Regions from separate parts of the Alloyangia pacifica genome, predicted to be linked through region 4. Evidence: riboswitches for the same ligand, from Rfam matches in the RefSeq annotation. Region 4 holds a riboswitch; each other region holds the start of a gene.

Region 1 (7,004 bases), on a different replicon from region 4:
GGTTCTATTGCACAAAGGTCTCCCTCCGATGACAAAAATTCCTGCGCTCGCTGCAGCTCTGATGCTCTCGGTTCCGGCGCTTGCCGCCGCAGAGCCGGGCCGCCCGCTGACCGTGGCGGCACAGTTCGAGATCAAGGGCGCAGAGCCCTCGACCAGCGGCTACATCTTCACCCGCATGGGGATCACCGAAACCCTCGTCGATGCGGACGCAGAGGGCAATCTGGTGCCGGGGCTCGCCACCGGCTGGCAGGTGTCCGAGGGCGGGCTGAACTGGAGCTTCACGTTGCGCCCCGGCGTGAGCTTCCACGATGGCAGCCCGATGGATGCCGAGGCGGTGCTCAACGCGCTGACCATTGCCCGCGCCAAGCCCGGCCCGCTGGCCTCGCTGCCGATTTCGGGCATGACGGCCGAAGACGGCGCGCTGGTGATCACGCTGACCGAGCCGAGCGCGGCGCTTCCCGCCTATCTCGCCGAGTTCCGTTCGCAGATCATGGCGCCCGCCGCCTATGACGCCGACGGACAGGGGATCGCCGTCATCGGCACCGGCCCCTACCGTGTGACAAATCTTACGCCGCCGCTGTCGCTCGATGCCAGTGCCTTCGAAGGCTACTGGGGGGCGCAGCCGCGTATCGCCGAGGTTGCCTATGATGCGGTCAGCCGGGTCGAGACGCGCGCTCTGATGGCGCAGTCGGGCGATGCGAATTTCGTGTTCGGCCTCGATCCCGCCTCGGTGGCGCGCCTGGGGATGTCGGACGCGGTCGAGGTGCATTCGGTTGCGATCCCGCGCACGCTGCTGCTGAAGGTCAACGCAGGTCACCCCTTCCTGAACACGCCCGAGGCGCGCAGGGCGCTGAGCCTCGCCATCGACCGCGACGGCATCGCCAAGGCCGTGCTGCGCTATCCCGAGGGCGCCGACCAGCTCTTCCCGCCGTCGGTCTCGGCCTGGCACAGCGACAGCGTAGAACCCTTGGGCTACGATCCCGAGGCCGCCAAGGCGCTGCTCGAGGGGCTGGGGTGGCGCGCCGGATCCGATGGTATTCTGGCCAAGAACGGCGCGCGTTTTGCCCTGACGCTGACCACCTATCCCGACCGTCCCGAGCTGCCGCTGGTCTCAGCGGTGCTCGAACAGCAGTTCCGGCAGATCGGCGTCGCGCTGACGATCAATTCCACCAACTCCTCGGAGATCCCCGCAGGGCATCAGGACGGTTCGCTCGATCTGGGCCTGATCGCGCGGAACTTCTCGCTGATCCCCGATCCCATCGGCACGGTCATGTCCGACTTCGCGCCGAGCGGCGATTGGGGCGCGATGAATTGGGACAACCCGGAGTTCGTGGAGCTGGTCTCGGGCATCGCGCGCGGCGACGGCGATGACGCGGACCGCACCCATGCCGCCGAGATCCTGCAAGGCGAGCTGCCGGTGATCCCGATCGCGTGGTACCAGCAGACGCTTGCGGCAGCGACCGATCTTCGCGGCGTCACCATCGATCCCTACGAGCGCAGCTTTGGCCTGCAGGATCTGGAGCGGACCGAATGAAGTCTCTGGTCTCGCGGATCATCCAGGCGGGACTCGTTGCGGTGCTGATCGGCACCGCCACATTCGCCATGATGCGCGCGTTGCCCGGCGACATGGCCTGGCGCATCGCGTCGCACCGCTACGGATATGACAATGTCGACGCCGCCGCCGCCGATGCGGTGCGCGAGGAGCTGGCGCTCGACGGGCCGGCGCTTCCGGCGCTGCTGCGCTGGCTTGGCGATCTGGCCCGGCTGGACTTCGGCAACTCGCTGGTCTCGGGCGCGCCGGTGATGGACGAGGTGGTCCACCAGCTTGGCGCCTCGCTGCAGCTTGCCGTTGCGGCGCTGGCGCTGTCGCTGCTGATCGGCCCGCCGCTCGGCATCCTCGCCGGGCTGCGGCCCGGCGGCCTGCTCGACCGGGGGCTGCTGGTGCTCTCGACGGGGCTGCGGGCGGTGCCGCAGTTCCTGCTGGCGCTGGTGCTGATCCTGCTGCTGTCGGTCGGGCTCGGCCTTCTGCCCGCCGCTGGACATGGCGCGGCGCGGCATTTCATCCTGCCGACCGTCACCCTCGCGCTTGGCCTTGCCGCGGTGAACGCGCGGATCGCCCGCGATGCCATGGCGCGCATCGCTGCCATGCCGTTCTGGCGCTTTGCCGAGTGGAAGGGGCTGTCGCGCCGCCAGGTGCTGTTGCGCCACGGGCTGCGCAACGTCGCGGTGCCGCTGGTGACCTACCTTGGGCTGCAATTTGTCACGCTGGTCGAGGGCGTGGTCATTGTCGAGTCGGTCTTCGGCTGGCCCGGCATCGGCCACGCGCTGGTGCATGCGATCTTTGCCCGCGACGTGCCGATGGTGCAGGCCACCGCCCTGGTGCTGGGGCTGGGCTTCGTGCTGGTGAACGCCGGTGTCGATGCCGTGACCCGCACACTCGACCCGAGGGGGCTGGCATGACGAGCATCGCGCATCGTCCCGCAGCTCGCACGGGCTTTGCCTGGGCGCGCAGCCTTGGCGCCGCGCTGGTGGCGCTGGCGCTGGCCTTCGCCATCCTCGGCCCGGTGCTGGTGCCGGGCGATCCCTTCGCTCAATCCCTGCTCAAGGCATTGGCCGGCCCCGAGGCGGGCGCGCCCTTGGGCTATGACCATCTGGGCCGATCGATCTATCACCGTCTGGCCCATGCGCTGCGGCTCTCGCCGCTGATCGCTCTGGCGGCGGTTGCCACCGCCGGGGCCTTGGGCCTGACGCTGGGCACGCTCGCCGCGGCGCGGGGCGGCTGGACCGACCGCGTGCTGACCACGCTCGCCGATGCGCTGCTGGCGCTGCCCGGCCTGTTGCTGGTGCTCATCGTGCTGGCGATCATGCCCTCGACCGCCACCGGCTTCTGGCTGGGCCTGTCGCTGGTGCTCTGGGTCGAGTTCTTCCGCCTCACCCGCGCCGCGGTGCGCGACACGCTGGCCTCTCCGGCGGTGCAGGCGACCCGGCTTCTGGGCTTCGGTCCGGTCTACGTCTTCCGCCGCCACCTCTGGCCGGAGATCGCCCCGATGATGCTGACGGCGGGGGCCTTCGGCATGGCGACGGCCATCATGGGCATCGCCGCGCTCGGCTTTGTCAGCGTCGGCATGCGCGCGCCGACGCCCGAGCTTGGCCTGATGATGGTCGAGCTCATGCCATACTGGCAGGAGGCGCCGCATGCGCTGCTCGCGCCGGTGAGTGCCACCTTCGGCCTGCTGCTGGGCCTCACCCTTCTGGCCGGGAGCCGCGAGACATGACCCTTCTGAGCGCAAAGGACATCTGCATCCACGACGGCGGCACGCAGCTTGTCGAGCCGCTGTCGATCACGCTGGAGCCGGGGGTGCCGCTGGTGATCCTCGGCGAGACCGGCTCGGGCAAGAGCCTGTTTGCGCAGGCAATCATGGGCACGCTGCCCGAGAGCCTCTCGGCGCGGGGCGAGGTCGACATCGGTGGGCGACGGATCAGCGCCGCGCGGCCGCGCGAGTTCCGCGGCCTCTGGGGGCGGCAGATCGCGGTGCTGCCGCAGGAGCCGTGGCTGTCGCTGGACCCGTTAATGCCCGCCGCGCGGCAGGTCGCCGAGGCGCATCAACTGGTGCGCGGCCTGAGCCCCGCCGAGGCTCGCACCCGCGCCGGTGACGATCTGGCAGCGCTGGGGCTTCAGGGTGCCGGAGCAAAACTGCCACATGAACTCTCCGGCGGCATGGCGCAGCGTGTCGCCATCGCCGCGGCGCGGGCCGGGGGTGCGCAGATCGTCATCGCCGATGAGCCGACCAAGGGGCTTGATGCCGCGCGCCGCGACGATGTGGCCGAGATGCTGATGGCGGAGGTGGGCAGCGGCGGCGGGCTGATCGTCATTACCCACGATCTTGCGCTGGCGCGGCGGGTCGGCGGTCAGATCGTCGTATTGCGCAAGGGCCGCGTGGTCGAGTCCGGCCCCACCGCCGATGTCCTTGCCGCGCCAACCTCCGACTACACCGCCCGGCTGATCGCGGCAGACCCCGAGACATGGCAAAAGCGCGCGCCCGCGCCCGCGGGCAGCAGCGTGGTGCGAACCGCGGGGCTCGCCGCGACTCGCGGCGACCGAGAGCTTTTCCGTGATGTGTCGCTGGATATCGCCGCGGGGCAGATCTTCGGGATCACCGGGCCCTCGGGCTGTGGGAAATCGACGCTGGGGGATGTGCTGCTCGGGCTGCACCGCCCCTCCGCCGGGCGCGTCACCCGCACGGCATCGCGGGCGAGCGCCTACCAGAAGCTGTATCAGGATCCCGTCGCGGCCTTTCCGCGGCACCAGAGCCTTCAGCGCACGCTGAGCGATGTGGCGCGGCTGCATGGGCAGGACCCGCGGCAGATCGAGCACCACATGGAGCGCCTCGGCCTTGCCCCGGTGCTGCTGGGTCGCAAGCCGAGCGAGGTTTCGGGCGGGGAGTTGCAGCGACTGGCGATCCTGCGCCTGCTGCTGGTGCGCCCGGCCTTCATCTTTGCCGATGAGCCGACCTCGCGTCTTGATCCGATCACCCAGGCAGAGGTCATCGGCCTGCTTGTGGACACCGCCGAACGCGACGGCTGCGCCATCATGCTGGTCAGCCACGATCCGGCGCTGGTGGCAAAGACCGCCGACCGGGGGCTTTCGCTTCACTGCCCGGCCGGGATGCAGGGCGACCCCGATACGCCGGGCCGATGGGAGCATGGCAACTTGACAAAGCACGGCGCCGCCCCGAGGTTCGCCGCGAACGGTTCCCATCCGGGATGAAAAGGGAACCCGGTGACGCGGCCTTGGGCCGCGGACTCCGGGACTGCCCCCGCAACTGTAAGCGTCCGTTCCGAGCCACCCGCCCTTACCGGGCGAAGCCACTGGGCCAAATGGCGCGGGAAGGCGGTTTCGGGACCATGGCCGCAAGTCAGGAGACCTGCCGTTCCGGCCCCGCGATCCCGCGGGGGCGTCACCTGCGCAACCGACCGGACGGGGTGTCCGGGAAAGGATACGGATGTTTCTTACAACCTCGGGCCGCCTCCGCGGCCTTGCGCTGCTGTGCTGCGCCTTGCTGCCCATTCCTGAAACGACATTTGCAGAATCGACCGACTACCCGTTGCAGATCCCCAACTGCGACCGTGTGACGACCTATGCCAAGCCGCCCGAGCGCGTGGTCTCGATCGGCCAAGGCACGACGGAGATTTTGCTCTCGCTCGGCCTCGCCGAGCATATCGTCGGGACCGCCATCTGGCTCGCGCCGCTGCCAGCGCCGCTGGCCTACGCGGGGCAAGCCGTGCCGCGCATCGCCGACAACTCGCCCGGTTTCGAGGCCGTGCTGAAGACCCGCCCCGATTTCGTCGCGGCGCAGTGGATCAACGACATCGCCCCGGATCAGGCCCGGGTTGGCACCTTCGCGCAGTTCGACGATTTCGGCATCAGCACCTATGTCTCGCCTGCGGAATGCGCCAAGAGCGACTTCAGTGCCGGCAGCGGCGACGGCGTCCGCGCGCAGGCCTGGAGCGACGATCTGCTGAACCGCGAGATCACCGAACTGGCCCAGATCTTCGGCGTGCCGGCGCGGGGGGCTGACCTGGTTGCTGCCAATGCCGCCCGGATCGAGGCGGCCACGGCGGGTGCGGCAGCGCTGCAGGCAAGGGACGTCTCGGTGCTCTACTGGTTCTCGTCGCCCGAGATCGCCGGCGAAGCCTATGTGGCCGGGCGGTTCGGGGCGCCGGCATGGATTTCCGAAGCTCTGGGGGTGCGCAACGTGATCACCTCGGACGAGGAATGGCCGCTGGTTGGCTGGGAGACGATTTCAGAGCTCGATCCGGATGTGATCGTGCTTGGCACCATGGAGCGGCGCAACCTCCCCGGCGACGACGTGGCGGCGAAACGCGCGTTTCTGGAAAGCGATCCGGTTGCCAGCCAGCTGCGCGCAGTGCGTGCGGGACATCTGATCGAGATGCCCGCGCATTCGATGAACCCGACGCTTCGGGCCGTCGACGGGGTCGAGGTCCTTTCGACGGGCCTGAAAGACATCGGTCTTACGCGGTGAGCGTTTCGCGCCGGACCCGCTCCGGCCCTCTGACGGGGCTGGGGTCCTTCGTGCTTGCCGGTGGCGTCGCCCTCACCCTCGCGACCTGCTGCGCGGTTCTCTTCGGCGAGATCAGCGTGACCCCGCGCGAGGCCCTGTCTACGCTGGCCAACCGACTCTTCGGGCTCGACCTTGCGGTCGATCCGATCCGCGACGGGATCGTCTGGCACTACCGGCTGAGCCGGGCGGTGGTCGCCATGTGCGCCGGAGCCTCCCTGGCGATCTGCGGCGTGGTGCTGCAGGCGCTGCTGCGCAACCCGCTCGCCGAACCCTACCTGCTGGGGATTTCGGCCGGCGCTTCGACCGGCGCGGTGCTGGTCATCGTACTCGCGCTCGGTGCCGGGGCCGTCACGGTTTCGGCAGGGGCCATGGCGGGGGCGCTCCTCGCCTTCGGCTTTGTGGCGGTGCTGTCTTTCGGCGCGGGCCGCGGTGCCGAGAGGGTCATCCTTGCCGGCATCGCCGGCTCGCAGCTGTTCAATGCCGCCACCTCCTTCATCGTCACCTCCTCGGCCAGCGCCGAGCAGACCCGTGGCATCATGTTCTGGCTGCTTGGCAGCCTTGGCGGTGTGCGCTGGCCAGATGCCGGCCTGGCCCTGCCCGTGTTGCTCGTGGGGCTGTCTGTCTGCCTCTACCGGGCGCGGGCGCTCGATGCCTTCGCCTTCGGCGAGGATGCGGCGGCCTCGCTCGGGGTTGATGTCGCGCGTGTGCGCGTCGAGCTTCTGGGACTTACCGCGCTGCTCACTGCCTGCGTTGTCAGCATCGTCGGGGCCGTGGGCTTCGTCGGGCTGGTCATCCCGCATGCGACCCGCTTCTTCGTTGGTCCGGCGCACGGGCGGCTCATCCTCGGCTCGGCCCTTGCGGGCGCGGCCTTCATGGTGTTGGCTGACGTGCTGTCGCGCCTCGTGCTGCCGGGACAGGTCT
Region 2 (7,004 bases), on a different replicon from region 4:
CGGGGTGAGCCGGGACAGGGAGCTGCGCCCGCCCGAGGGGATCAGCCCCAGCGCGGCGCGCATCAGGCTGGTCTTGCCCGCGCCGTTGGGGCCGATGAGGCCGACCACCTCGCGGGCGCCGATCTCCAGCGTGATGCCAGAGAAGACGCTGCGCCCCCGCAAGGTTACGGAGAGATCGTGAAGCGACAGGAGGCTCATGCCCGTTCCCCCCGGCTGCGCCAGACGAGGTGCAGGAAGAAGGGCGCGCCAACCAGTGCGGTCAGCACCCCGAGCTTGAGGTCGCTGTCCGGCGCCACAACCCGCACTGCGATGTCCGCGGCAAGCAGCATGGCCGCGCCGCCCGCCGCCGACACCCAGAGCAGCGGCCCGGGCCGTCCACCGACGGCACCGCGCAGCAGGTGCGGTACCACCAACCCGACGAAGCCGATCGCCCCCGCCACCGCGGTCCCTGCGCCGACGACGCAGGCGGTGCCCAAGACCACGCGCATCCGAAGCCGCCCGAGGTCAATACCCATCGAGGAGGCGGCGTCCTCGCCCAGCGTCAGTGCATCGAGCCCGCGTCCCACCCCGGCCAGCAGCAGCACCCCCAGGGCCATGAAGGGCAGCGCCAGCCAGACATGCAGCATCGAGCGGTCGGCGAGCGAGCCCATCATCCAGAAGACGATCTCGCTTGCGGCGAAGGGGTTGGGCGAAAGGTTCAGGACAAGCTGGGTCAGCGCCCCGGCCACCGCCGAAAGCGCCACCCCGGCCAGGATCAGCGTCAGCGTCTCTGCGCGCGGCCCGGCGAGCACGATGAGGATCAGCACAGCCACCACCGCGCCCGCCAGGGCGCTGAGCGGCAACGCCAGCGCAAAGGCCGCCGACAGCCCGGTCTGGATCGCCAGCACGGCCCCGAGCGCGGCGCTGGCCGAGACGCCCAGCAATCCGGGCTCGGCCAGCGGGTTGCGCAGGTAGCCCTGCATCGCCGCCCCTGCCAGCCCCAGCGTGCCGCCGATCATCAGCGCCAGCAGCACCCGGGGCAGGCGGATCTCGCGCATCACCATGGGCAACGGGCCGTCCCGGCCGAGGATCAGCGCGCGCAGGCTTTCGGGCAGGCTGACGTCCGCCGGGCCGAGCGACAGCGAGACCGCCGCCAGCGCCAGCACCAGCGGCAGGAGGATCGCGAGGGCGCGGGTCATTCGGTCTCCGTTTCGAGGGTTTTGCGAAACTCCGAGAGCTCCTCGATGGCCTGCAGCACGAAGGGTGTGCCGCAGACCCAGTCGGTGCCGGTGTTGGCGGTGGCAGCTTGGGCGGCGCGCAGTTGGCGGACAACGGGGTGCATCAGGATCTCCTCCGAGCGCGAGGCGCCGGGGTAGGGGCGGGCGGTGATCAGCGCCTCGGGCTGGGCCATGGCCAGCGCCTCGAGAGGCAGCTGGCCGCCGCCCCGCGCCCCGGCGATATTGTTGAAACCGGCGGCGAGCAGGATCTCCCCCGCGAGCGTCTGGTCGCCGGTGGTGTAGCCATTGGCGTAATAGAGCGCGGCAGAGGGGCGGCGGTCCACCTTTTCGCGGAGGGCGGCGAGGTGGGTCTCGAATTCGGTGATCAGCGCCTCGGCGCGCGCCTCCCGGCCCATCGCCTCGCCCAGCGTGCGCAGCCGCGCCGGCACGTCGGCGAGCGAGGCGGCGGGGGCAATCCGCAGTACCCGAGTTCCGAGCCGTTCGAGCATCTGCGCCGCCGCCTGCGCCGTATAGCTGCCGACGACCACGAGGTCCGGTTGCATCAGCCAGACCTCCTCGGCCTGGCCGTGGTTGACCGGGTAGGCCATCGCCGCATCGGCCATGGCCGAACTCATCGGGTCGCGGGCCAGCTTCGAGACCGAGAGCAACTGGCCCGGGGCCGCGAGCAGCATCGCCAGCTGGTCGGTGCAGAGGTTCATCGACACGACGCGCGCGGGGGCCTCCTGCGCGGCGGCCGGGGAGAAGCCCATAGCCGCGAGCAGGGACAGCAGGATCAGCGCGCGCCGCAGCATCAGAAGCTCGCCCTTACGCCGAAATAGGCGGCGCGGTCCGAGGTGCCGTAGCCCTTCACCACCTGGTAATCCTCGTCGAAGAGGTTCTCGACCCGTAGGTAGAGCTCGGCTTGGTCCGACAGGGCGTAGCGCAGGTTCATGTTGGCGACGGTGTAATCGTCCAGCGTCTCGTCGGCATCCTCGAGGCCCGAGACATGCTGCACCGTCAGGCCGGCACGGAAAGCATCGGTCACATCGGCGTCGAGCGACAGCGACAGGTCGTGCAGCGGCACGCGGGACAGGCGGTCGCCGGTCTGCGCGTCCTTGCTGTCGGTCCAGGTGTAGGCGGCGGCAAGCGACAGCGCCTCGGACAGGTTCACCCCGCCGGTCAGTTCCACGCCCTGCGTCCAGCTGGTGCCGTCGATCTGCACGTAATTTGGGTAGTTGTAGTCAATGAGGTCGGTGATCTCGGTGCGGAAGAGGGCCGCGCCGAGGTAGCCCGCGCCGAAGCGCTGTTCGACGCCGAGCTCGTAGCTCACCGAGGTCTCGGGCTCGAGAACCGGGTTACCTGAGCCGGTTGAGTAGAGCTCGTAGGGAGAGGGCGCGCGAAAGCCCGTGCCGACGCTGGCACGCAGCGTGAGGTCGGGGTTCGGAAGGTAGGCCAGCGAGATTCGGCCCGTGGTCTTGCCGCCGAATTCGGAGTGGTCGTCGTGGCGCAGGGCGGTGACCAGTTCCAGCTTGTCGCTCAGGTGCCAGTCGGCCTGTGCCCAGATTCCGAAGGTCGCGTAGTCGCCTTCGCTGTCACCCCATGCGCTGAGCACCTCGAACTCCTCGCGCATGTAATCGGCGCCGAAGGTGAGGGTTGCGGCGCCAAGTTCGGTCTGGCCCTCGTAGCCGAGGCCGCGGCGCTGGCCGAGATAGTCAGTATCCGACCCCTCGTAGGTGTCGGTGCGGTCGGTCTCGAAGGCCTGCGCCGAAAACTCGTGGCTGACGCCGCCGGTTTCCACGCGCGCGAAAGCCCGCGCGCCGTATTGCTCGCCCTCAACCTTCTCGTCGTGCGTGACGCCGTCCATCGGGCCGAACTCGTCGTAATCGTGGCTGCTTTTTTCCCAGAAGGCCGCGCCGCCCAGGGTCACCGTGTCGGTCAGCGCGTAGTCGCCCGAGAAGCTAAGACGGGTGGCCTCGTGACCGTCGGCCTCGTCGTTGCCGTCGTCTTCGTCGGCGGCGGAATAGCCGTCGGTCTTGATGTAACTCAGCGACGAGGCGAAACTGCCGCGCGTGCCAAGGTAGCTGAGGTTGTAGCCCAGCTTGCGGGTGTCATAGCTGCCGTATTCGGCTTCGACGCTCTGGCTTAGCCCTTCCTCGGTGGCGCGGTTGGTGGTGATGTTCACCACGCCGCCGATCGCCTCGGAGCCGTAGAGCGCCGATTGCGAGCCCTTCAGCACCTCGATGCGACTGATGCCGCCGGTGGTCAAGGTGCCGAAGTCGTATTGGATCTGAGGCGCCGAGGTGTCGGTGACGTCGATACCATCGATGTAGACGCCAACATATCGGCTCGAGAGGCCGCGAATGCGCATGTAGGTGAGCCCGCCGATACCGCCGTTACTCGATACGCTGACGCCGGACAGCCGCGCGAGGTGGTCGGCGAGCAGCGTCTCGCCGCTTTGCTCGAGGTCTTCATTGGTGACCACCTCCACCGTCACGCCGCTGCGCGCAAGCTCGGTGCTTTCGCCGCGATTGGCGCTGAGGGTCAGCGTGCCGAGGTCGGTGGCCTCCTGCGCGAAGGCGGTGCCGGTCAGGCCGAGCGTGGTGAGGGCGGTGGCTGTGAAGAGCGCTGCGCGCTGCGATGGCTTCATGGTCCCTTTTCCGTTCTTTTCTTGTCGCCGGAAGGGAGTCCCCTGCCGCAGACGGTTAGCGTGATGCCACCTCTACGGAAGGTCCGTCGCCCGCGGCGCTCCCCGCGCCGGGACTGGGTGATCGGCTTCGGCAGGTCTCCTGACTCGCGGGTCATCGCTTGGCCGGGTCTTCCCGCCCCGAAAGGCAGTGACTTAGGTCCGGCGTCGCTCTCCGCCTACAGTTGCGGGGGCAGTCACGGAGTTGGGCAGGCCGCCCGCACCGCATTCCCTATTCACCGGGCAGCAAGCCGCCCGGAACCGAAGCAGGGACGGCATAGCGACTCGCCGCGCGGCGCGCAATGATCAGAAACGGTCGGACACCTTGAGGCGCGCGGGCTCAGCTCCGCAGCCCGTCCAGGAGCGGCTGGCGCAGCACCACGGCGGCGGGCAGCAGGGACAGCAGCAGGGCGAGCGAGACGAAGCCGGCCAGCAGGTGCAGCTCGGTCCAGCCCGGCAGGGCCGAGATCGCGATGTCGGTGCGGGCGCTCAGCACGCGCGACAGCAGCTCCGCCGCGCCCCAGCCAACCGCCAGTCCGAGCAGCGCCCCCGCGAGCAGCAGCACCGCGCAGAAGGCCCAGACCGTGGCGAAGACGAAGCGCCGGGGCGCGCCGAGCGCGCGCAGCAGCGCGATCTGGCGGCGGAAGAGGCGGGTGAGGATGAAGAGCCCGGTGAGCACGCTCGCCGCCACCAGCCCCTGTGTGACCAGCGCCATCACCGACATCGCCTGGCGCACGTCGCCCATCACTCGGTAGAGCCGCGAAAGCACCGCGCCGGGGAAGAAGGCCATGGTTTCGCCGTCCCGGGTGAACTCGGAACGCAGCGCGTAATTGGCCCAGAGCTCCTGCGCTCGCACCACCACGGCGGGGGTGCCGGGAAAATACTCGGGATCGAAAGGCGCGCCGATCCGGGCCTCATTGTCCGGCGCGTGGCCGTTGGCGAGCCCGTGAATCTCCCAGACGTATTCGACCGGGATCAGGATCGCCCGATCCCAGGGCGTGCCGGTGGGCGCCATGCGGCCGACCACGGTGATCGCTGCGCCATGGTCGTGGGCCTCGTCGTGGAGAGTGTCTCCATCATGGTCCTCTGCCCCTACCGCCTGGTGGCTGCCGCCATGCGCCTCGGGATCGGCGGCGTCTCCGGTGCCATGCGCGGGGGTGAAGCCTGCGCCGATCTCCAGCGGCATCAGCGCGCCGATCACCGCCTCGGCGTGATCCTCCCAGAGCCGCCCCTCAATCCGGTCCTCGGAAAGATGGCGCAGGAAGTCCGCAGTGGTGCCGACCACCGGCGCGCTGCCGTAGCTGTCTCCGAACGCCAGCGGCGCGGCGATGGAGACCTGCGGGTGACCGGCGATCTCGGCGTAGGCGGTGCCCGAAACCAGCCCCATGTCCGAGGGCTGCAGGAAGACCGAGGCGAAGAGGGCAGTCAGCTCGCTGCCCGGCGCTGCGACGATGACATCGAACTTGTCCGCCGCCTGTGCCGTGCCGCGGCGCAGCCCGCGCTCCTGCGCCAGCAGCCCGATGCCCATGCCGGTCGAGATGCCGATGAGCAGCACGAAGAGCCCCGTGCTCCAGCGAAAGCGCCCGAGAAAGCCGCGCAGCAGCGGCCAGGGGGCGTAGCCGCGCAGAACGAGGAGCCCGGTGACGAGCGCGGGCAGAAGCAGGAGCGCCAGCAGCGCGACGTCCTGAGCCAGTGCCGGGAGGGCGTCCCATATCAGCCGCATGTGGCCCCCTCGTCGGCCAGCAGTTGCCCGCCAGAGATGGTCAGCACCCGGTCCATGCGCGCCAGCAGCGCCGCGTCGTGGCTGACTGCGATCAGCGTTGTGCGCTGGGTGCGGACGAGCTGCACGAGGTCGTCGATCAGCCTGTCCGCAGTGGCGCGGTCGAGGCTGGCAGTGGGCTCGTCGGCCAGCAGAACCGGCGCTTCGGCCGCCATGGCGCGGGCGATGGCGACGCGCTGGCGCTCGCCGCCGGAGAAGCTGGTGACGCCGCGGCCCATTTCGGTCAGCCCCAGCGCCGCGAGTCGGGCCTGCGCGCGGGTGCGCAACGCCTCGCGTTCGGCACGGGGGCGGAAGAGCGCGGTCAGCGCGGCGTTGTCGAGCGCGCCAAGCTCTTCGAAGAGCATGAAATCCTGAAAGATCATGCCGATATTGGCAGCGCGGAAGCGGGCGCGGCCCTCTGGGTTGAGCGCCAGAAGCTCGGTCTCGCCCCAGCGCACAGACCCTTCGGCGCGGTCCAGCAGCCCGGCGAGGGCGTAGAGCAGCGTGGTCTTGCCCGCACCCGAGACGCCTCGGATGCCGATCAGCGCAGCGGGCGCTGCGTCGAGGGCAGGCAGGTCGAGCAACAGGCGGCCGCGCGGGCTGTGCAGCCGCAGGTCCTTGACAACAAGGGGCAGGGACATGGGCGGCTCAGCCGTAGGTCGCATCGACAAGCCGCATCATGCTGACGAAGCCGGTGTCGGGATCGGTGTAGGCGCCGAGCTCCAGCACGCCGCTGGTGACGATCTTGACGTTGAAGGGCCTCACCTCGACCACGCGTTTTGCGTAGACCGCGATGATGTCATTGGGCCATTCGGCCTCGGTCTCGCAGAAGGGGCAGACGGCCATGGGCATCTTGGTGAGCACGAAGAAGCGGCTCTCGGCCTTGAGCGGGGGCGCCATGAACCCCTCGACTTCCAGCCTCTGGCCGGCGCTCTGCTGGGCGAGTTCGGAAAGACCGCGGCCCTTGGTCTGGTAGAGCTCGCGCAGCTTCAAAGGATCGGCCGCGGCGGGCGCTGTGAGACAGGGGGTGGCGAGCGTCGAGGCGAGGAACGTTCGGCGGGTGAGCATGGCGAGAGGCTTTCGAGCAGGAACGGCGACGGGGGCGGACAGTCCGCCCCCGCCAAATCTGTCAGAAGAAGATCACTCGGCGGTGACGGCGTGGTGCATCACGTGGAAGATCACGTTCTGCTCGATGGTGCCGTCGAAGAGATGCGCCCAGGGGCCTTTGGCATAGACCGCGACATCCTCGCCGGAGTGGCTTTCCGAGGACTTGGGGATCAGCGCCTGCTGCACGTAGTCGATGTCGGTGGCCTCTTCCTGTGTCAGCTCGGGGCGCGAGCCGGAGTAGTCGTTCTCGCCCTCCCCC
Region 3 (7,004 bases), on a different replicon from region 4:
TCAGACCGCCGTGCATCACCGGGCATTTCCCCCCGGTATCGACGTCGTTTCCGTCCATGTCAGTTCTCCCATAGGATGAGCATCCTTGCGCGGGACAAGGCAGGGCAGCGGGCGAAAACGCGGGCCGTTGGTCCGGCCGGTGCCGCCGCCCAAGTCCCTCCTGCATCGGCAGTCTAACCAGAGGGCGCGGCTGGGTCAGGTGATTCGTAGCCGCTGACTTTGCGCCTGCGGCGGTCCGTCGCGCTCCGAAAGAGGATTTTGAAATCTCACAAATTCATCCCGGTCTCCCAGGGCCGGGGCAGCACTCTCTGCTCCGAAAAACCGCAGCGCCAGTCTCGGCGGGCACGGACGTCGGGGCGGAGCCGCCGCCCCGTGAGGTCGAGGCTCAGACCTTCGCGAGTGCCTCGGCGATGGCCTCCATCCGCCCTGCCCGCTCGGGCAGCAGCGGCAGCAGCGCGGCGAGCAGCAGGCGGGCCTTGGCGGCGCTGAGATCACCGGACAGGATCGCCCCGGCCTCGACCATCGTCACGCCGCCGCTGTCGGCGCCGTAGATGGCCCGGGTCCGCCCCTCGGGACAGCGGGTGGCAAGGATCACCGGGATGCCCGCCGCGACGAGCTTGCGGCAGACCTCGGCAAAGCCCTTGGGGGCATTGCCGCGCCCGAAGGCCTCGATGACCACGCCCGAGACGCCGTTCGAGGCACACCACTCCAAGTAGCGCGGCGTGCTGCCGAGCCCGAGCGCGATAAGCTCGACGTTCGGGTCCAGCGACGGCGCGTCGATCACCTCGCGCGGGCGCGCAGGGCGCGTGTAGAGATGCACCTCGCCCTCGTCGATCTCGCCCAGCTTGCCATGGCCGTTCGAGCGGAAGGTGTCCACGCGCGAGCTGTGCACCTTGCTGACGTAGCGCGCGCCGTGGATTTCGCCCTCGAAGACGATGACCGCACCCACGCCGGCCAGATCCGGCGCCGCCGCGCAGAGCAGCGCGTCGTGCATGTTGCGCGGCCCGTCGGTGTCGGCCTGGCCCGCGTGGCGCTGTGCGCCGGTGAAGACCACTGGCTTGTCGGACCTGACCAGCAGCCGCGCGAGAAAGGCGCTCTCCTCCATGGTATCGGTACCATGGGTGACGACGACGCCATCCACCCCGGGCTCGGCCAGTCGGGCGTCGATGTGGCGACAGAGCTTGTGAATCGTCTCGAGCGTCAGCGCGTTGCTGCCCGCGGCCTCGATGTTGTCGACCTCGACGGTGATCCCGGGCAGTGGTGCGTGCAGGCTTTCGAGCAGCCTGTCGCCGCTCAGCCCGGCGGTGACCGCGCCGCCCTCGGTCTTGGCATAGGAGGCAATTGTGCCACCGGTGGCGACGAGAACGATATGGGACATGCGGACCTCCTGCAGGGCTGAACTGACGGTGCGTGATGTCTGCATATGCGCGCGGGCGGGCGAAAGCCAGATCGCTTGGCGGCGCGCGCCTATCAGGAAGCTTGCGGAGGAAGGGAGGATGCGGCGGCCCCAAGGGAGGAGGAGAAGGGCCGCCGCCGATTTCCGGGGCTGAGGGAGGAGGAGAAACACCCCGAAAAAATCCTTGAACGCGTTGCCGCGTCGACAGGGGCACATTTAGGGGCCCTCCCTGGCCCGGGCAACGCACATTCCTGCAGGGCCGAGTTGTCGAGAATGCATGGCCCGCGCAACCCCTTGCAAAGGCCGCTCCAAGGGTGTCCACCGTGGCCGACTTGCTGCACACAGAGGCTGAAAAATTTTTTGAAGTCGGGCTCGCACAACAGGATATTGACGCATGACCTGCATCCTGTTCTAGATATAGTTGCTTTTCGGTTCATCGAGTCGGGCGACGGCCCGGCGCGGCGCTAAGAGGGAAACCGGTGTAACACCGGTGCTGCCCCCGCAACTGTAAGCGGCGAGTGAAGGCCCAATGAGCCACTGGGACATCCCGGGAAGGCGCGGCCGGACCCACGACCCGCCAAGCCAGGAGACCTGCCGAAGGCCTGACAGAATGACCACGAACGGAGGGTTCGGGGCGTGCGAGGACCGCGTCAGGCACAAGGCCTGCGCGGTGACGCGTCCCCGCCTTCGCAGCTGAGGACGCAAGAGCATGATCACCGTCTATTCGAAACCCGCCTGCGTGCAGTGCACTGCCACCACCCGCGCGCTCGATGCCAAGGGGCTGGACTACAACGTGATCGACCTCACCGAGGACGACGCGGCCATGTCGCTGGTCACCGAGCTCGGCTACCGCCAGGCCCCCGTCGTGACCTTTGGCGAAGACCACTGGTCGGGCTTCCGTCCGGACCTGATCGCCCGCCTCGCGAGCTGATCGCGGCGGGATCGGCAACAAGGGATCGACCATGTCGGGGCTCGTCTTCTTCTCCTCTGCCAGCGGCAACACCGCGCGCTTCGTCGCCAGCCTCGGCCGGGCGGCGCTGCGCATCCCGGTGTCGCCCAAGGAACTGACGCCCGATCCGCGCGATCCCTTTGTGCTGATCTGCCCGACCTATGCCGACGGCGAAGGCCGCGGCGCGGTGCCGAAGCAGGTGATCCGCTTTCTCAACGACCCGTCCCGCCGCGCGCTGCTGCGCGGCGTGATCGCCAGCGGCAATCGCAACTTCGGCGAGACCTTCGCGCTCGCGGGCCGCGTCATCGCGCAAAAATGCAATGTCCCCCTGCTCTACTCGTTTGAGCTGGCGGGAACGACCAAGGATTTCGCCCGCGTCAACGACGGGCTCGACGCTTTCTGGGGGACCCCATGCTTGACCGCCTGAACGAGACGCTGGACTACCACGCGCTCAACGCCATGCTGAACCTCTACGATGCGGACGGCAACATCCGCTTCGAGGCCGACCGGATGGCGGCGCGGCAGTATTTCCTTCAGCACGTGAACCAGAACACCGTGTTCTTCCACTCGCTGACGGAAAAGCTCGGCTACCTCGTCGAGGAAGGCTATTACGAGGCGGAGGTGCTCGAGCAATACCCGCCCGCCTTCCTGCAGAAGATCTGGGACGCGGCCTTTGCCAAGAAGTTCCGCTTCCCGACCTTTCTCGGCGCGTTCAAGTATTACACCTCCTACACGCTGAAGACGCGTGACGGGAAACGCTTCCTCGAGCGCTACGAGGACCGCGTCGTCATGGTGGCGCTGGCGTTGGCACGCGGCGACGAGGCGCTGGCGATGTCGTTCATGGAAGAGATGCTCTCGGGCCGCTTCCAGCCCGCCACGCCGACCTTCCTCAACGCCGGTAAGAAGAGCCGGGGCGAGCTGATCTCCTGCTTCCTGCTGCGCATCGAAGACAACATGGAAAGCATCGGCCGGGCGATCAACTCGTCGCTGCAGCTGTCCAAGCGCGGCGGCGGCGTCGCCCTGATGCTGACCAACATCCGCGAGGCCGGCGCGCCGATCAAGGGCATCGAGAACCAGTCCTCGGGCGTCATCCCTGTGATGAAGCTGCTCGAAGACAGCTTCTCCTATGCCAACCAGCTGGGTGCGCGTCAGGGCGCGGGCGCGGTCTATCTGAACGCGCACCACCCCGACATCCTCAAGTTCCTCGACACCAAGCGCGAGAACGCCGATGAGAAGATCCGCATCAAGACGCTCAGCCTTGGCGTGGTGATCCCCGACGTGACCTTCGAGCTCGCCAAGCGCAACGAGCCGATGTATCTCTTCTCGCCGCATGACGTGCAGAAGGTCTACGGCGTGCCCTTCTCCGAAATCTCGGTCACCGAGAAATACGAGGAGATGGTCGAGGACAAGCGCATCCGCAAGACCAAGATCAACGCCCGCGCCTTCTTCCAGACGCTGGCCGAGATCCAGTTCGAGAGCGGCTATCCCTACATCATGTTCGAGGACACGGTGAACGAAGCCAACCCGGTCGACGGGCGCATCACCATGTCGAACCTCTGCTCGGAGATCCTGCAGGTGGCCGAGGCGTCGGAGTTCAACGACGACCTGAGCTACTCGAAGCTGGGCACCGACATTTCGTGCAACCTCGGCTCGATGAACATCGCCAAGACCATGGACGGCCCGGACTTCGGCGCCTCGATCGAGACCGCGATCCGCGCGCTCACCGCCGTGTCGGAAATGTCGGCGATCGACAGCGTGCCTTCGATCCGCCGCGGCAACGACGAGAGCCGCGCGATCGGTCTCGGCCAGATGAACCTGCATGGCTACCTTGCCCGCGAGCACGTGCATTACGGCTCCGACGAGGGCGTCGAGTTCACCTCGGTCTATTTCGCCGCCGTGGCCTATCACGCCCTACGCGCCTCCTGCGCCATGGCGCGTGAAAAAGGCATGACCTTCAAGGGCTTCGAGAAGTCGAAATATGCCGACGGCAGCTTCTTCGAGAAATACGTCACGCGCGACTGGCTGCCCGAGAGCGAAACCGTCAGCAAGCTCTTCGACGGCATCATCCTGCCCACGCGTTCGGATTGGGACGCGCTGAAGGCCGACGTGATGGAGCACGGGCTCTACAACCGGAACCTGCAGGCGGTGCCGCCGACCGGCTCGATCAGCTACATCAACAACTCGACCTCCTCGATCCACCCGATCGTGTCGAAGATCGAGATCCGCAAGGAAGGCAAGATCGGCCGCGTCTACTACCCGGCTGCCTTCATGAACAACGAGAACCTCGAGTACTACCGCGACGCCTACGAGATCGGCCCGGAAAAGCTCATCGACACCTATGCGGCGGCCACCGAGCACGTCGACCAGGGCCTGTCACTGACGCTGTTCTTCCCCGCCGAGGCCACCACGCGGGACATCAACCGTGCGCAGATCTACGCCTGGAAGAAGGGCATCAAGACGATCTACTACGTGCGCCTGCGCCAGACCGCGCTCGAGGGCACCGAAGTGCAGGGCTGCGTCTCCTGTACGCTCTGAGGGGATGACCCGGGGGCGGCGCCCCCGCACCCCCCGGAGTATTTGAAGAAAGATAAACGGGGCGCGGGCGCGCGCTCCGGATGGGATGAGGGCCGCTGCGCCCGAACAAGGGATGATCCGATGAAGGACACCGTCACCTCCCCCGCCGTGCCGCGGGCGATCAACTGGAACCGGCTGCAGGACGAGAAGGACCTCGAGGTCTGGAACCGTCTCACGGTGAACTTCTGGCTGCCCGAAAAGGTGCCGCTGTCGAACGACGTGCAGAGCTGGGCGACGCTGACCGATGCCGAGAAGCAGCTGACCATCCGCGTCTTCACCGGGCTGACGCTGCTCGACACCATCCAGAACTCGGTCGGCGCACCGGCGATGATGCCCGATGCGCAGACCCCGCACGAGGAGTCGGTGCTGACCAACATCGCCTTCATGGAAGCAGTGCACGCGCGCAGCTACAGCTCGATCTTCTCGACGCTCTGCTCCACGCGCGAGGTCGACGAGGCCTTCCGCTGGTCCGACGAGAATCCCCACCTGCAGGCCAAGGCCCGCGCCGTGCTGGAAACCTATGCCGCCGGTGCCGATCCGCTGAAGCGCAAGATCGCCTCGGTCTTCCTCGAGAGCTTCCTGTTCTACTCGGGCTTCTACCTGCCGATGTACTGGTCGAGCCGCGCCAAGCTGACCAACACCGCCGACCTCATCCGTCTGATCATTCGCGACGAGGCGGTGCACGGCTATTACATCGGCTACAAGTTCCAGCGCGCGCTGGAGCGCGAGACCGCCGAGCGCAAGGCCGAGCTGAAGGATTACGCCTTCTCGCTGCTGTTCGAACTCTACGAGATCGAGGCGCGTTACACCGAAGAGCTCTACGACGGGATCGGTTTGAGCGAGGAGGTGAAGGCCTTCCTCCACTATAACGCGAACAAGGCGCTGCAGAACCTTGGCTTCGAAGCGCTTTTCCCACCCGAAGCTGCCGAGGTGAACCCTGCCATCATGGCCGCGCTGAGCCCCGACAGCGAGAACCACGACTTCTTCTCGGGCTCGGGATCGAGCTACGTCATCGGCAAGGCTGTCGCCACCGAGGACGAAGACTGGGATTTCTGATCCCAGCCTGACCTATCTCAACCCGCGGGCGGGTCTGCTGCCCGCGGCTTTTCGTGCCGGCCGCCTCTGGCCTACCGCGACAACATAAAGAGCTGCCCGCAAGATGCGGGCAGCTCTTAGTTTTTTTGAGGAACTACTTCGGAGATTAGAAGGTCTTGGTCAGACCGAAGTAATAGGCTCGTCCAGGCTCGTTGTAGGTGTTCGCACCGTCTCCCGAGCGCAGGATCTCGGTATCAAAAAGGTTGGTCACCCCGGCCTTGAGATCGAAGCCGTTGTCGAACTGGTAGGTCATGCCCAGATTGACCAGCGTATAGGGATCGCGGTCCTCGTCGTCGCCCTGGGCGTAGCCGGTCGCTGCGCTGTACTCCGTCGCCTCGATCGGACCATAATGGGTGAGCGAGGGGATAAGGCTGAACTTGTCGTTTACGTTCCAGGTCACCGCGGCGTTGATCGTGTACTCGGGCACCAGCGACAGCGGCACGTCTACCTCGACGGCATCATAGGTTTCGCCATCCGAATTGGTGCCGCCCTTGATCTTCAGCTTCTGGCTCGACTCGATCATGTAGGTTCCGTTCACCGCCAGCGAGACCCGCTCGCCGAGAGGCATCGCGAAGCTGCCCTCAAGACCCTCGACCGTCGACTGGGGAACGTTTTCCCATTGGTAGAGCCGCGCCGCGTTGCCACTGACCTGGGTGGTGCCGGCCTGCTCGGTGCCCGCCTGAATCTTGTCTCGGTAGTCGTTGTGGAAATAGGTCAGCGTCGCGTTGACACCATTGAGGCCGGCATAGGCGATCCCGATTTCGGAGTTGATCGAGGTCTCGGGGTCCAGGTCGTCGTTGCCCAGAACGTAGCAGGGGCCGTCGCCGACGTAGGGATAAGGGCAGCCATTGCCGCGCGTCGTGTAGACGTAGGTGTCTGACAGCTGGTAGAGCGTCGGCGCCTTGAACGCCCGCGCCACGCCGCCCTTGACCGTCCATTCCGAGTTCACCGCGTAGGAGGCATTCAGCCCGCCCGACCAGTTGTAGCCAA
Region 4 (7,004 bases):
TCTGGTGCCAGGCTTCCGCGAAGGCCCCGAGGTCGCTGTCGGAGAAGGACAGCACCACGAGATCCGCCGGATCCTGCATCAGGTCCGTCGGGGTCTCGAGGTCCTCGAGCCCGTGGCTTTCGCGGAAGACGACGTGCATCTGCGGTGCGGCCTAGTGGGCCGGATCGAGCACTGCGCGGCTCAGGGCGGCGCGGATCTCGTCTTCGCGGATGTCATCATGCTCGGCGATCACCACCAGCCGCCCGGCGCGGGTCTCGCCCGGCTGCCACATACGGTCGAACTGGTGCCGCACCCGCACGCCCACGGCCTGCACAAGCAGGCGCATCGGCTTGCCCGAGACCGCCGCATAGCCCTTCACCCGCAGGATGTTGTGGCTGCGGGCGAGCCCCTCGATGGCGCGGACCAGCTGCGCGGGATCGGCGAGTTCGGGAAGGTCGACGGTGATCGACTCGAACTCCTCGTGGTCGTGGTCATGCGGGGTGTCGTGGTGGCTGGGCCGGGCGGCGAGGTCGTCCTCGGCGGCGGCGCCGAGCCCGAGGATGATCCGCGGGTCGACCACGCCTTCTGCCACTTCGACCACGGGTATCGGGCGCGGCGCCTCGGCGGCGATGACCTCGCGGGCACGGGCCACGCCCTCGGCGCCGGCAAGATCGGGCTTGGTCAGCAGCACGATGTCGGCGCAGGCGATCTGGTCCTCGAAGACCTCCGACAGCGGCGTCTCGTGATCGAGGCTCTCGTCGGCGGCGCGCTGCGCGTCCACCGCCGCGACGTTGGGGGCGAAGCGGCCCGCTGCGACCGCCTCGGCGTCGGCGAGCGCGATGACCCCGTCGACGGTGATGCGGGCGCGGATCTGCGGCCAGTCGAAGGCCTGCAGCAGCGGCTTCGGCAGCGCGAGGCCCGAGGTCTCGATCAGGATGTGGTCGGGGCGCGGCTCGAGCGCCAGCAGCGCCTCGATGGTGGGGATGAAATCGTCGGCCACGGTGCAGCAGATGCAGCCGTTGGCCAGCTCGACCACGTTCTCGGCGGGGCAGTCCGGGATCGCGCAGCCGCGCAGGATCTCGCCATCGACGCCGACGTCGCCGAATTCGTTGACCACCACCGCGAGCCGCCGCCCGCCCGGGTTGCGCATCAGGTGGCTGACGAGGGTGGTCTTGCCCGAGCCGAGAAAGCCGGTGATCACAGTGACGGGGAGTTTTGTAAGATCGGCCATGTTCAGCGGTCCTGTTGCTTGGGCGCGGGGGTAAGCGGGGGGATGCGGGCGACGCAGTTGCGTTTGAAATGCTCGGGGCGCTGGCGCCAGGGGATCACCCCGTCGGGCGCCGCGTGGTATTGCGCGGCCCCTGCAAGCAGCATCTCGGGATGCGCGGCCTCGTCGACGTTGGCGAAGACATAGGTCCACTTCTCCGCCCCGCCGCGCAGCGCGACGGTGCAGCCGAAATCGCAGTTCTGCAGGCAGTCGGTGGCGGTGATCCGCACCCCTTCGGGGCGGTCGAGCGCGGTGATCTGGTCAAAGAGCGCCCGGCCGGGGCGCCGCGCGTCCTCTGGGGTCACCCCCGCCCGGCGGCAGGTCACGCAGACCAGCAGTTCGGTGTCACTCTCCTGTCGCGTGTGCGCGCAGTCCATCATTCGTGTCGCCTCGTCCATTGGGCGCACAGGGGTAACGGCGGAATGGATCCCGGGCATGGGAACACCCCGACACCGGCACACCCCGTCCGGTCTCAAAAGTCATGGCTGGCAGGTCTCCCGGCTCACGGACTTCAGGGCGTTTGGCCCAGCAGGCGCTCTGCCTTCCCAGCCTGATGGCCAGTGGCTTTCCGAGCGCCCTTTTCCGTTCACGGTCGCGGGGGCGGCTGTGCCTGACCGCGATCACTCGCGGCTGCACATTCCCTTTTCACCCGTTTACACGGGCACCAGCGTGGGGTCAGATCGCCCGGAAATCCGACCCCTGTCAAGACCGGAGAGAGCAGCATGAACGATGAGACCAACACCCGCCACGCGGAAAAGATGAAGAAAATCAAGGCTGCGCGGGACCGGATGATGGCCGGGAAAACCGCTGAAAAGGGCCTCATTCTCGTTCACACCGGCGCCGGGAAAGGCAAGTCGTCTTCGGGCTTCGGGATGATCCTGCGCTGCATCGCCCATGGCATGCCCTGCGCCGTGGTGCAGTTCATCAAGGGCAACTGGGTCACCGGCGAGGCGAAGATGATCCGCGAGAAATTTGCCGATGAGTGCCGCTTCTTCGTCTCGGGAGAGGGCTTCACCTGGGAGACGCAGGACCGCGCGCGCGACATCGCGGCGGCGCAGCGCGGCTGGCAGATCGCGCAGGAACAGATCCTCGATCCCGAGGTGCGCTTCGTGCTGCTCGACGAGATCAACATCGCGCTGCGCTACGGGTATCTGGATATCGACGAGGTGGTCGGCTTCCTGCTCGAACGGAAACCGGAGATGACCCACGTCTGCCTGACCGGGCGCAACGCCAAGCCCGAGCTGATCGAGGCGGCGGACCTGGTGACCGAGATGACGCTGGTCAAGCACCCGTTCCGCGACGGGATCAAGGCGCAGCAGGGCGTCGAATTCTGAGCGCTCAGAGTGCGGAAAAGGCGGTCTCGAGCTGTGCCCAGCGGTCCGAGGGCGGCAGGCCGAGGCGGATCCAGCGCTCGGAATAGGGGAAGATGCGGGTCCAGACGTGGCTCAGGGCAAGGCGGTTCTGCGCTGCCAGCGCGTCCGGGGCGGCGTAGGTGCGGAACAGCGGCGTGCCGCCGACCAAAGCCCAGCCGGTCCCCTGCGCCAGAGCGTCGAGCCGCGCGGCGTCCCTGGTGAGGCGCGCGTTGGTCTCCGCCTGCCACTGGCGGTCGGCAAGCGCCGCCGAGGCGATCTCGATCGCCGGGCCCGAGACCGGCCAGGGCCCCGCAAGCTCGGCCAGCCGGTCGCCGAGCGCGCCCTGCGCCAGGGCGAACCCCAGCCGCAGACCGGCCAGCCCGTAGAACTTGCCGAAGGAGCGCAGCACGATCACGTTCGGCAAGCCTCCGTCGAGGCGCGGCGCGATGGAGCGCCCGGGCTCGGGATCGGCAAAACTCTCGTCCACCACCAGCAGCCCGACCCGCGCCGCGAGCGCGCAGAGCGTCTCGGGGTCGTTATGCCGCCCGTCGGGGTTGTTGGGGGTCACCACCACGGCGATATCGGCGCCGTGAAGGGCCGCGAGGCGGGTTGCCTCGGTCACCTGCCAACCGCCCGCGCGCAGCGCCGCCGCATGCTCGTTGTAGGTCGGCCCCAGCACCGCCGCCCGTCCGGGCGCGCGCAGCGATGGCACCATCTGGATCGCCCCCTGCGCGCCATTGACCGGCACGATGCGCGCCGGGCAGGCATAGGCGGCGCGCGCCGCGGCGATCAGACGCGCAATCTCGGTGCGGCGCGGCAGCTCGGCCCAGGCCTCGGCCGGGATCTCCGGAACCGGGTAGGGGTCGGGGTTGATGCCGGTCGAGAGATCCAGCCAGCTCGCGCGGTCTCCGCCGAAGCGCGCCATGGCGGCATCGAGGTTGCCGCCATGATCCCTGGAGGGGCCGGCGGGCGGGGCGAAGGGCGGTTCGGGCAGGGTGTCCATGGCGCTCACTCGAACAGGACCAGCGCGGCGAGCGCAAGGGCACAGAGCGCCATGGCCCGGCGATAGAGGCGCAGCGCGCGGCTGAGACCCTGCGGCGTCGGATCGGGGGCGCCGGCGTTGAGCCAGGGCTCCTCGGCGATCCGTTCGCCATAGACGCGCGGCCCCGAGAGACGGACATCCAGCGCCGCGGCCATGGCGCCCTCGGGCCATCCCGCGTTGGGCGAGCGGTGCTTGCGCGCATCGCGCCCCATCACCCGAAGCGCCGCGGGCAGGCGGCGGCCGCTGGCGAGGGCGAAGAGCACCCCGGTGAGCCGCGCCGGGAGCCAGTTGGCCACGTCGTCGAGCCGGGCCGCGACCTTGCCGAAGGCCTCGTAGCGGTCGTTGCGATGGCCGATCATCGAATCGAGCGTGTTCACGGCCTTGTAGGCGGCGATCCCCGGCAGACCCGCCACCGCCCCCCAAAAGAGCGGCGCGACGATGCCGTCCGAGCTGTTCTCGGCGAGGCTCTCTGTCGCGGCGCGGGCGATCCCCGCCGGGTCCAGCTGTGCCGGGTCGCGCCCCACGATCATCGAGACGGCGTGGCGGGCAGCTCCGAGGTCGCCCCGCGCCAGCGGTGTGGCGACGGCGGCAACATGCGCGTGCATCGCGCGCAGGGCGATCAGCGGCCAGGCGAGGACCGCGCCGAGGAGGCTGCCCGCGACGCTGTCCGGCAGCAGCGCCTGCACGGCAACGCCGGGCAGCGCGGCAAGGGCGACGGTCGACAGCGTGGTCAGCGCCCCGAGCCAGAGCCTGCGCCTCCGGTTGCCCCGGTTGAGCCGCCGCTCGAGCGCCGAGATCCCCTTGCCCAGCCATGTCACCGGATGGCCGATCCGCGCGTAGAGCCGCTCCGGCCAGCCCAGCAGCAGATCGAGCACCATCCCCCCCAGCATCATCAGCGCAAAGCTCATGCCGCGCCCGTCCCGAAGGTCAGCACGCCGGTGAGCCCGGCCTCGGCCAATGCCGCGGCGCCCTGAGCAGGCAGGGTGCCGGGCGCAAAGATCAGCCCCCGCGCCGAGCCGGTGTGGGCGCGCAGCCAGCCAAGCGCGCCAAGCTCCCGCGCCAGTTCGGGCAGCGGGTCGGACAGCGCAAGGCAGGGGCTGCGCCGCGCCGTGCATCGCCGCGCAGACGCACTGGCAAGGCGCGCACAGGCGGGCAGGTCGCCCCGGGTGACGGCGGCGTCCCATGCGTCGACCAGATCGGCGATGTCGTCGAAATTCTCGTCCCCGGGGTCGGTGCGATGCGGCGCGCCCCAGAACCCTCCGAGGATGTGGCAGGCGGGCGGCGCGGGCATTTCGCGCAGGATTCGCCCCTCGCGCGAGGCCCAGAGCAGGGCGTCCGGCCGGGGGAACATCAGCGGATCGCTGGCGCCCTCGACGGCGAGGCAGGCCGCGGCGAGGCGCTCGGCGCTGACAGTGACACCCGCGGCGCGGGCCAGGGCGACAAGCGTCGCGGTGGAGGCCCCGGCGCCGCCTCCGAGCGGGGCGGTCCGCACCGTGCCGGGAAAGCGCGGCGCGATCCCGAGCTGCGCGGCGAAACTTGCGAGCTGGCCGCGGGAGAAGGGCAGTTCCCCTTCTCCGGGGGCGCGGACCGTCAGGGCCGGGCAGCGGACGGTCACCAGGGCGACGGGGCCGCCCTTGCCCATGCGCCCCTGAATCCACTCGCCGAAATGGCCCTCGACGCACACCGGGGTCCAGCTCATGTGCGGCCCGCCTCGATCACCGAGAAAGGCCCCTCAGCGCCGCAGCGCAGGCGGGTGACCGAAAGATGCGCGATCTCGAATGCGAGGCCCGCGTGCTGGGACCCGGTCACCTGCGACAGCGCCGCGCGGATCACCCCGGCGTGGACCACCAGCACCACCGGCGCGGCGTCCTGCGCCGCCTGCCGCCCATAGCTCAGCAGCGCCGGGCGGACGCGGGCGCAGAGGCCGGCAAAGCTCTCGCCGCCGGGCGGGCTCCACTGTGCCAGCGCGGGGCCGTCCATCGGGCCGAGATCGGGCAGCTCGGCGTAGGGCCGCCCGTCATGCGCGCCGAAATCCTGCTCCCAGAGCACCGCATCGGGCACCGCCGCGCGCTCGGGCCAGAGCGCCTTGGCGGTCTGCAGGCAGCGCCGCGCGGGGCTGCTGACGAGAGCGCCCGGCGCGGGCAGCGCGGCGCGCAGGGCCGCGATCTGCGCAGGCTCGATCCGCGCCGCAAGATCGGTGCGGCCACAGAGCCTGCCGGGCTCGGCAATCGGTGCGTGGCGGATCAGGATCAGCTCTCCGGAGCCGGGTGTTTTGTGCTGCAACGGCCTGCTTGCCTCTTCCCTTTTGGCGACATTGATGCTTTCCCATGCGGAAATGACAAGGTCGATACTCATCACGGGCGGGGCACGGTCAGGCAAGTCGACGCTTGCCGAACGCAGGGCGCTCGCCCCCTGTGGACGGGCGATTTATATCGCCACCGCAGAGATTCACGAGGGTGATGAGGAAATGGCCGCGCGCATCGCAGAGCATCGTTCGCGGCGGGGCGCCTGCTGGCAGGACCTGCATGCGCCCCGCGATCTTGGCGCCGCGCTGCGCGCCAGCGACGGCGATCTGCCTCGGCTTGTCGATTGCCTGACGCTCTGGTTGACCAACCTGCTGCTTGCCGAGGCGGACTGGCGCAGCGCGGTGCAGGCGCTGGTGCAAGAGATCGCGCGGCAGCGCGCCCCGGTGATTTTCGTGACCAATGAAGTCGGGGCGGGAATCGTCCCTGAGAACCGGCTCGCCCGCAGCTTCCGCGATGCCGCGGGCTGGATGAACCAAGCCGTGGCCGAGGCCTGCGACGAGGTCTGGCTGGCGGTGGCGGGCTACCCAGTGAAGGTGAAACCGAATGAGCATTCTTTCTGACATCCCCACGCTTGCGGCCATCGCAGATTTGGCCGGGACGCTGCCCGGGGCCGACGCGGCCGCGGCGCAGGCCGCGCGGGACCGGCAGGCGAGCCTGACCAAGCCGCCGGGATCGCTTGGCCGGCTCGAGGATCTGGCGGTCTTCATGGCCGGTTGGCAGGGGGCCGAGCGCCCAAGGCTGGACAAGGCGCAGGCACTGGTCTTTGCCGGCAACCACGGGGTCTGCGCGCAGGGGGTGAACCCCTTCCCGCAGGAGGTCACCGCCCAGATGGTTGCCAATTTCGAGGCCGGGGGCGCGGCGATCAACCAGCTCTGCCGCGCCGCGGGGGCCGAACTGTCGGTGGTGGCGCTCGACCTCGACCGGCCGACGGCGGATATCACCGAAGCCCCGGCGATGACCGAAGCCGAGACGCTGGCCGCGATGCGGCGCGGCGCCGAGGCGGTCGCGGGCGACGCGCAGGTGGTGATCCTCGGCGAGATGGGAATCGGCAACTCGAC

What was found. Region 4 has a riboswitch for cobalamin ahead of CEW88_RS21575 (DUF1636 family protein). Riboswitches for the same ligand answer to the same signal wherever they lie in the genome.
Region 1: linked by a shared signal. The riboswitch ahead of CEW88_RS24815 (ABC transporter substrate-binding protein) and the one ahead of CEW88_RS21575 (DUF1636 family protein) in region 4 are both predicted to bind cobalamin.
Region 2: linked by a shared signal. The riboswitch ahead of CEW88_RS15070 (TonB-dependent receptor plug domain-containing protein) and the one ahead of CEW88_RS21575 (DUF1636 family protein) in region 4 are both predicted to bind cobalamin.
Region 3: linked by a shared signal. The riboswitch ahead of nrdH (glutaredoxin-like protein NrdH) and the one ahead of CEW88_RS21575 (DUF1636 family protein) in region 4 are both predicted to bind cobalamin.

The regions. Positions count from the first base shown of each region.
Region 1 covers NZ_CP022190.1:94,414-101,417, forward strand. The annotation lists gene CEW88_RS13455 (ABC transporter substrate-binding protein) at 29-1,534, shown strand; gene CEW88_RS13460 (ABC transporter permease) at 1,531-2,460, shown strand; gene CEW88_RS13465 (ABC transporter permease) at 2,457-3,275, shown strand; gene CEW88_RS13470 (ABC transporter ATP-binding protein) at 3,272-4,768, shown strand; cobalamin riboswitch at 4,733-4,947, shown strand; gene CEW88_RS24815 (ABC transporter substrate-binding protein) at 5,004-6,044, shown strand; gene CEW88_RS13475 (FecCD family ABC transporter permease) at 6,074-7,004, shown strand, end outside.
Region 2 covers NZ_CP022190.1:444,189-451,192, forward strand. The annotation lists gene CEW88_RS15055 (ABC transporter ATP-binding protein) at 1-198, opposite strand, end outside; gene CEW88_RS15060 (FecCD family ABC transporter permease) at 195-1,178, opposite strand; gene CEW88_RS15065 (ABC transporter substrate-binding protein) at 1,175-2,008, opposite strand; gene CEW88_RS15070 (TonB-dependent receptor plug domain-containing protein) at 2,008-3,843, opposite strand; cobalamin riboswitch at 3,956-4,160, opposite strand; gene CEW88_RS15075 (FtsX-like permease family protein) at 4,220-5,602, opposite strand; gene CEW88_RS15080 (ABC transporter ATP-binding protein) at 5,593-6,279, opposite strand; gene CEW88_RS15085 (hypothetical protein) at 6,287-6,706, opposite strand; gene CEW88_RS15090 (alkaline phosphatase) at 6,779-7,004, opposite strand, start outside.
Region 3 covers NZ_CP022190.1:882,923-889,926, reverse strand. The annotation lists gene katG (catalase/peroxidase HPI) at 1-58, opposite strand, end outside; gene CEW88_RS17080 (asparaginase) at 386-1,378, opposite strand; cobalamin riboswitch at 1,809-2,009, shown strand; gene nrdH (glutaredoxin-like protein NrdH) at 2,106-2,327, shown strand; gene nrdI (class Ib ribonucleoside-diphosphate reductase assembly flavoprotein NrdI) at 2,359-2,772, shown strand; gene nrdE (class 1b ribonucleoside-diphosphate reductase subunit alpha) at 2,757-4,880, shown strand; gene nrdF (class 1b ribonucleoside-diphosphate reductase subunit beta) at 5,001-5,975, shown strand; gene CEW88_RS17055 (FepA family TonB-dependent siderophore receptor) at 6,121-7,004, opposite strand, start outside.
Region 4 covers NZ_CP022192.1:17,736-24,739, reverse strand. The annotation lists gene cobN (cobaltochelatase subunit CobN) at 1-139, opposite strand, end outside; gene cobW (cobalamin biosynthesis protein CobW) at 152-1,210, opposite strand; gene CEW88_RS21575 (DUF1636 family protein) at 1,213-1,626, opposite strand; cobalamin riboswitch at 1,717-1,930, opposite strand; gene cobO (cob(I)yrinic acid a,c-diamide adenosyltransferase) at 1,969-2,580, shown strand; gene cobD (threonine-phosphate decarboxylase CobD) at 2,585-3,601, opposite strand; gene cbiB (adenosylcobinamide-phosphate synthase CbiB) at 3,607-4,548, opposite strand; gene CEW88_RS21555 (propanediol utilization protein) at 4,545-5,339, opposite strand; gene CEW88_RS21550 (histidine phosphatase family protein) at 5,336-5,923, opposite strand; gene cobU (bifunctional adenosylcobinamide kinase/adenosylcobinamide-phosphate guanylyltransferase) at 5,976-6,506, shown strand; gene cobT (nicotinate-nucleotide--dimethylbenzimidazole phosphoribosyltransferase) at 6,490-7,004, shown strand, end outside.